One region of the Halobacillus sp. ABR2_026 genome, then DNA from elsewhere that is predicted to be linked to it. Evidence: riboswitches for the same ligand, from Rfam matches in the RefSeq annotation. Region 1 holds a riboswitch; the other holds the start of a gene.
What was found. Region 1 has a riboswitch for thiamine pyrophosphate ahead of thiT (energy-coupled thiamine transporter ThiT). Riboswitches for the same ligand answer to the same signal wherever they lie in the genome.
Positions count from the first base shown of each region.

Region 2: it holds a riboswitch for thiamine pyrophosphate, as region 1 does, so the genes downstream of both, thiW (energy coupling factor transporter S component ThiW) here and thiT (energy-coupled thiamine transporter ThiT) in region 1, are expected to answer to the same signal.

Region 1 covers NZ_JBSWTM010000001.1:1,496,026-1,499,970, reverse strand. Annotated here, with positions in the region: gene ACXADE_RS07780 (YflT domain-containing protein) at 1-111, shown strand, start outside; gene ACXADE_RS07775 (phospholipase D family protein) at 159-1,607, opposite strand; gene thiT (energy-coupled thiamine transporter ThiT) at 1,854-2,420, opposite strand; TPP riboswitch at 2,510-2,610, opposite strand; gene ACXADE_RS07765 (alpha/beta hydrolase) at 2,692-3,432, opposite strand; gene ACXADE_RS07760 (SDR family oxidoreductase) at 3,383-3,945, opposite strand, start outside.
Region 2 covers NZ_JBSWTM010000001.1:3,695,290-3,699,234, forward strand. Annotated here, with positions in the region: gene thiD (bifunctional hydroxymethylpyrimidine kinase/phosphomethylpyrimidine kinase) at 1-398, opposite strand, end outside; gene tenA (thiaminase II) at 395-1,081, opposite strand; TPP riboswitch at 1,124-1,230, opposite strand; gene thiW (energy coupling factor transporter S component ThiW) at 1,236-1,724, opposite strand; TPP riboswitch at 1,818-1,927, opposite strand; gene ACXADE_RS18755 (DUF3221 domain-containing protein) at 2,040-2,576, shown strand; gene ACXADE_RS18760 (PucR family transcriptional regulator) at 2,596-3,945, opposite strand, start outside.

The sequences.
Region 1 (3,945 bases):
CAGGAAATTGGGCTTTCTGAAGATGAAGCTGAAGAATACGAAGAAGATATGGATGAAGGGAAAGTCCTGCTGATTGTCACGAACCCATCGAAAGCAGAAACATTATTATAAGAGAAACAAAAAAGGAGCACACCGGACGGTGTGCTCCTTTTTTCATATCAATAAGTCGTAAACCATGTCCATTTCTGCAGATAATACGTGGCATAACGAATAAATGTTAAATTGTCCTGATACTTGTTGTACTCTGCAGTATAATGTCCATCTTCGTTGTTCCAGATCCGCTGGAAATAGTCATCCACTTCTTGGAACACCTCTTCTTCCCCGTTTCCTTTAATGACCACATCCGCTTCCAGGTTCAAGTTGGCCAGATTTCGTCGTGTATAATTGGCGGAACCGGCGATTATGAGATCGTCTTCCGGGTGATCGATGTATAGCATTTTCGTATGGTACTGCTCCATATCCGTATCGTACCAGCGCAAGTTGATGTTCTCATTTCCAAGTCTCTGTAATTCGGCAGCCACAGGCAAATTCGGAATACCGGTTTTCTCATGACCGAATGCTGTCTTGTTCGGATCCATGATGATATTCACCGTAGCCCCCCGGTTAGCGGCTTCGTCTATGCTGTTCATAATTTTCTTGTCAGCCAGGTAATACATGCCGAGCCAGACCCTATCGTCCTCTCCTGCGTCAGATAGTCCATCAAGTATCGACTGATAGATCTTTCCTTCCGTGACGAACCGGGTGGATAATGGCCCTTCCTTCTCTTCCCATTCGATATCTTCATAATCTGGGAATTCATCTCCTCCGGAATAGCGGACGACGGCTTCCTCCGCTTCCAGGATATCTTTGATGATCGGCCCCGTCATCTTGAAGGCCACATTCTCGTGATAACCGCTTGCATCATGAGGATTTGCCGTCGAAACGATAGCCGCTTTTTCTGTGGCCAACAATTTCCGGTGGTTCGCTTTAATATTCAACAATTTCATGTAGGAACGAAGGGTCACTTTTGGTGCTTCTTTTGCAAGAGGGTTGCTAATCCAGCCGTCATCACCTGTTCCCATCCAGGAAAACAACAACCGCCATACGCTTGAATACAAGGGATTTGAATCTCTCAACCGGTTCAAATCCGTCAACACAACTTCCACACCGCCTTCTTCCAGACGTTTAATGGTTTCCGACTCATATGATCCGTAAACCGTATTGATCTGATCGGTTATGAAAACGACCTTCAAATCAGGGACCTCTTCTTTCCTCTCTAACACAGCATCCACCAATTCACTTGAAATCGGAGGAAACTCCACTTTTCCATTGGTATATCCATTAAATAAAAACATGTCCGCAACGATGAATTCATCTGCTTCTGCAATCGTCTGGTTGATCTCTTCAAATATTTGAAGATCATGGACCGTTTCACCGGCTTCATTTTCATAAGTAAGATCCCGATAAAATTCAATATCTTCCATCTGGTGCTCTTCGCCTTCATAGGCAATCCCATCAGGCAGGGTCTTCCATGAGGTGTGGTAGGCAATCGTTAGACTAAGAACAATAAGAATAAAGACAACGATCCAAAACCACTTTCGTTTACCTAATCGTTTTAAACGCTTCATAAGAGGCCTCCTAAACTAGAGTGCTCCTCTTATTTTCACTTCTATGGCAGGTTTCAAACCCCGATTCGACAAAAACATGATTAGGATTCCACCATTTAATCAAATGCGAGGGTCGATATTGAACATATCCCTGTATAACCAATTTCGTCCGTCTCCCTTTTCCTATCGAACCTTCACTCCTACAACCCCCCCAGAATAAAAAAATCCCCTATGCGATCGCGAGGATCGGACAGGGGTTGTTCATCATTAATGGGTGATTAGTTTGGGACGCTTTACAAAAAGAAGACTTACGATGATGCTGCTAAGGATGAACGCTGGCAGCATATACCCGCCGTTGTAAACGAGGGAATACAACCAGACGGGCTGACCTTCCGGAGCAAATTCTCCGTAGAAGACGATTCCTGCGAAGAAGTGTCCGAAAAAGCGCAGAACACTTCCGATCAGACATCCAACGACGATCCATCCGACCAACCGACGGGACTCTTTCGATTGAATCGCCTTCCATAATGGTGCAGCCACTAATCCAGCTGTCCCGATGACAGCAAAAGCTACCACATAGTCAAGAAAAGCCTGGACGGGTGTCATGATGTAGGCGCCTGTCAATAGTTGATAAAGGCCCAGCAGCAATCCGGTCGTAACACCGCCTTTTAATCCCCAGCGGAAAGCCATGATGAACACGGGGACCATTGCGAAGGAAACAGAACCTCCCTGCGCCCATAGTTTGAATGATAAAAATGGAATAATATCCAACAATAACGCGAGTGCTGAAAAGATCGCGACCTCGACGAGGAACAATACCCGGCGATTTCTCATTTCAACATTCCTCCTTATAAAAAGACACAAAAAAAGCAACGCCAAAGAGGGAAGCTTCCTGATGGAGGAGTCCCAATTTCGCATTGCACCATCAAAAAAGCCGCCATCCCTACGCCAGTATTAACTGACAGGTTCGAAGGGTCTGAACATGACATTCACTCTCAGCCGGAAGGCTCCCCTTGAAGGCTTTAAACCGTTTACTTTTCCTGATTTGTATCTATTATAATAAATTTTCTATAAGATTACAAAGTCTTTTCTATTTCCCGGGCAATCATTTCGTATTGGTGTACATTTGAAAGAACTCCATCGTCCGTTCCAGAATCATGTCTTTATCATGATCGAGGGTAGCGACATGGTAGCTGTTTTCAAGATGGATGATTTCCTTGTGTTCAGAAAAGACCGATTCAAAAATGACTTCTGAGTTGTTAGGCGGTACGACATGGTCTTCGTCAGATACGAAAATCATGATCGGACAATGGACTTCATCCAATCGCGGTTTCACCTTTTCCATCAATTGAACAAGTTCACCGATTGACTGAACAGGTGTCCGCTCATAAGCCAGTTCCACCGTTTCAGGGTCTTTGATATCTGACCCGATCGCTTCGATAAACCGCTCTTCTGACTCTGAACTGCTTTCCAGTGCTGGAATATCGATGGCAGCGTTGATCGGGATGACTCCCGCTACATCACGGTATTCACTCGCCATATATAAAGCAAGGGTTCCTCCCATAGAAAGACCGACGACGAATATTTTCGAACACCTTTCCTTCAACCAGTCATATCCTGCTTCGACCGACTGGACCCAGTCATCATGGGTGGTCGATTCCATATCCTCCGCTGTTGTCCCGTGGCCTTTAAGGCGGGGACAATGGACAGTATAGCCAGCCCTCGCATACGTCTCTGCCAGAGGTTTCATGCTCTGTGTCGTGCCAGTAAAACCATGACATACAAGAATTCCTACCTCATTCCCCTCGAAGCGCATCTCCTCTGCTCCATCCATCACTTGTACCATTGTACCGCTCCCCTTTCGCTTCTGATTTCCCAAGAATTTTCTGCAAGACGGTCTTCTCCAGCCACTTCCATGGCACTAAACGTTTAAACCATACATTGGTGCGTACCCCTGGTCCGATTGGATAACGCAGTTTGACCAGTTCTTCTTTATCCATTAATCCTGCCATCAAATCGGATACATCCTGAGGATCACCGGGTGTTTCTTTGTTTAGAGCATCCCACAACCCTTTTATGTAAGCAGCGTATGGAGATCCGGGGTCATGTAATGTTTCCGGGATCTCGAGTCCAGTCGACCAGATATTCGTCTGATAGGAGCCGGGTTCAATCAAGACAACGTCGATGCCGAATGGCTTCACTTCGAAACGGAGACTTTCTGATAATCCTTCCAAGGCATGCTTCGAGGCTACATAGGCTGACAGCCCAGGGAAACCGATCAGACCGCTGACGCTGCTTACATTCATGATCTTTCCGCTCCTTTGTTTGCGCATCACCGGGAGCACGGCCTGCGTAACAG
Region 2 (3,945 bases), 2.2 Mb from region 1:
GTCTGCGGCAAAAGATATTCTTTTAAATAACGCTGATCTTCTCTTTCTATCAATGGATCGCCACTTTGAGCGACCATGACCGGATCCATCACATATGGAGCATCCAGATCTGACAGCCATCCACTAATGACTTTCATCATTTTTTTATTCGCGATCATTCCCGTTTTTAATGCATGCACAGGCATATCCTCCGACACGGCCCTTAATTGGCTTTCTATGAATTCTTCAGGCAGGTGATGGACATCTTTGACCCCCGTCGTATTTTGTGAAACAACGGAAGTGACGACACTCATTCCATAGCTTTTCAACTCCTGAAATGTTTTCAAATCTGCTTGAACCCCGGCGCCTCCGCTCGGATCTGTACCGGCAATCGTCAAAGCACAGGACACGTCCCTCATCGTACTCCCTCCTTTTCACAAGGCCACTGTTCCTCGGTGTAAGCCATTTCCCAAAAGGCATATTCCAACTGGCAGCTTTTCCTGAAGGCTTCTCTCATCCGCTGCTTTTCAACTTCTGAAGCGTCTTCCGCGTATGCATCCAGACGTTCACACAACACGCTGGTGAGGCTTTTCACATCCGCATCGGCATAAAATTGGATCCATGGATAAAAAGGATGGCCGTCGTCAGGTTTGAATGTTTCCATCAATTCAACACCGATCTCGTAATACGTCCACGGGCATGGGAGCAAAGCGGCCAAAATTTCTCCAATGCCGCCATGATGAGCATGGTAGAGCATATGCTTGATATAATGATCCGCGGTCGGAGGCAGTGGAAAGCCTTGAAGTTCTTCGTAAGGAACGCCGATCTGTTCACAAAAGTTGTTGTGAGGATGAACTTCACTGTTCAGCACAAAATCGATTTGTTCGTTAAAAAGTTGAATATCTCTCCGATCCGTAGACTTAGAAATAGCTATTCCATAAACATGCATAAAGGCATTCAAATACTCATAATCAGCTTTGATGTAATGAGTCAAAGCATGTTTCGTGACTTCTCCCTTTCCGATTCCCTGAATGAAAGGGTGATTGAAAATGGCTTGATAAACATCCTGGTTTTCTCTTCTTATTTGGTTGGAAAAAGACATGGTAGAGCCTCCTATTATTATCGGAAGCTACTAGAGGACAGTAGAGGACTAATACTACTTCCCTCCGCCGGCATGACCCGGATCAGGTAGTAAGGGACCAAGGAAAATGATCCTTATCTCAGCGATTACTCGCGCCCCTAGCAGTTTCCGTGTATTATGGTTGTAAGATCATATTTTCCTTTTTGACGCGTGATAGAATGAAAGAAGCAATTAACGCTCCAGAAACACTACTCACGAGGAACGATGGAAGGAAGGTTAATGCACCTGCACCACTTCCCATCAGAGCATGTGCAATCGGTACTGAAACGAATGCCCCGATGACGCCGGTACCAAGTACTTCACCAATCACCGCAGACCTCTTTTTCTCATAAATCCGATAACAAATTCCAGCAAGTAGAGCACCGAACATTCCGCCCGGAAAAGCTAGAATCGTGCCTAGCCCCAGTAGAAAACGCAGCATACCAATAACAAAAGCGATAGTGACCGCCGGAACAGGACCAAGCACCACTGCCGCGATCACATTTACAGCATGCTGTACAGGATAAGCTTTGGCTATCCCTGCAGGGAACCAGAGAAGCTGTGCGCCGATCGTCCCCATGGCGACAAGGACAGCCATCGTAGTGAGCACCTTCGTATTTTTCATAGGTCACCTCCCTCTTTGAAAGAAGCTGAACAGGTTATAACAAAAAAGCCAGATCCTTAGAGGACCTGGCCTGGTATGCAGTAAGTCGATACATGTATCGTCAGACTACTTCCCTCCGCTGGTATTAACCAGATCAGGTTCATAAGAGTCGGAAAGTTTGTCTACTTTCCTCTCAGCCTATTCAGGCCCCCCTAGTAGTTTCATAAATCTATTCGCTTGTTGATTATCATCATAACAAAGTTGGATGTTTCTGTCATGTGAAACTTTCTCTACCATTCAAACGTCTTCATAAAGTAGAAAAGGAGTGTGGGAAACATGAAAATCATAGGGATGCTTGGAATGTCGATCATCATTTCTTTTTTTCTCAGTAGTTGCGGCCTTTTATCAAAAACGGAACCAGTGGATGTAGAGGAAGTGGATGCTGAAACTGCTGCTCCTGATATAAGCGGGTTCGTCATGGCCCAGGAAGAGGACAGACTTCTTGTTGTCACCCCAATGAATGATGGATCTAAGGATGAAGGACGAGCCATGTGGGTATCCGATGTGCCTGAAGGCCAATGGGTGGGAAAACAAGTGGAAGTCTGGGTGGATGGGGCGATTGCTGAATCTTATCCTGAACAAGCAGCGGCAGAAAAAGTGCTGGAGCTTGAAATGAGTGAAGTCCAAGGGGCAGACATGAAAGCATCTGAAGCTTTGTCCACAGCCTTATCTGAAAAAGGGCAGGCCCAGACCGAAGTTCTCATTGTTTCTTTACTTTCCTTTGATGAAGAAACCGACCAGTGGACGATTACACTTGATCAAAGGGGAACAGGACAGGAGAAGTGGAAAACCACCGTTAAGGATCAAAAATAGAGCGCCATCCCTGGGCGCTCTAGGCATCTACTTTTTTCAGGATCCACAGCCTTACACTCAGCTCCAGTAAAAAGAGATCATCCGCATTCAGAAGGGACAAGCCCGTCAAATGCTCAATATTTCTCAGTCTGTGAAGCAGAGATTGACGGTGAAGGTTAAGGGCACGAGCTGTCTGACTGACATTGCTGTTGTATTTATTATAGACCATAAACGTATGGATCAATTCTGTCTGCCTCTTCTGATCATAATCAATCAGCTTCTCTAGAGTATCCGATACGATGGTGCCGATTTCCTCTTCATGGGACAGGGCCATCAGTAACCGATTCATTCTCGTATCACTGAAAAATGTCCGTTCACCCTCCTCATGCTGCTGACCAATTTTCAATGCCGTCGCTGCTTCTTCATAACTTTTATGAAAGACCTGGTAGCCTCCTTTATGACAGGAGATTCCCCAACTGATTGTAATCCCCTTCAACAGCTCATGAAGTCTCCGCTCAATCAAATCCAGAAACTGATTCGCAATTTCTTCAAAGTCCGGACGGTCCGTTTCTAAATAAACGATCACTTCACCTTCATCAAACGTCGTCATCGTACGCCTTTGGAGAGTATCTCCTGCGTGGGTGATTTCCTTTTGAATATAATAATTCCGGCTGTTGATCGAGGAAGACTTCACATGGGATCTTGTGGCATTCGGTTTCTCTTCTTCCGCAGGAACGAAACGAATATGACCGACCAGGCAGATGTACGGTTTCTCTAAATCATAACCGAGGAGCTGTGCCTTCGACAAAAGCGCCCGATCCATTTCCTTATCCTGCTTTGCTAAGTCTAATAAAAAGTTGTCTTTCAGCCGTATTTCCGTCATTTCAATCGCGTTTTCTTTTACAAAATAAAGGGCGCAGGCTGTGAGGGCATGTTCTAAAATATGGAGATTCACCCAGTTCAAATCTTTTTCATCCTCGGGCTTAAAAAGGATATATCCCTGCTTTTTATAGTTCGATAAAATTGTCAGCTGATAGCATTTTTGATCTTTAAACTCATAGGTTTCAATGTAATGACACAGGGGGTGATCACTCTCCAGTTGCGTTTGGACGAGAACCCCCTCCTTCGAAGGCTCATTCCCATTCAGAATATCAATATAGTAACGATCGAAATACTGATTGGACCGGACCTGTTTGTTATGATCACTGATGGCTGTGGGGATACCTGTTGTTTGATAAACAATGGTAGTGATCTCCTGAAGCCCTTTCCCATTTAGGACACAGTTGATCAATTCCTGACGTATTTCTTCTGTCCGTTGCTGCTCATTCTGCTTTTCCTTACTGATTAGCCGTAATACATCCTGCAGAATATCCCCAAAGCGGATCTCCCA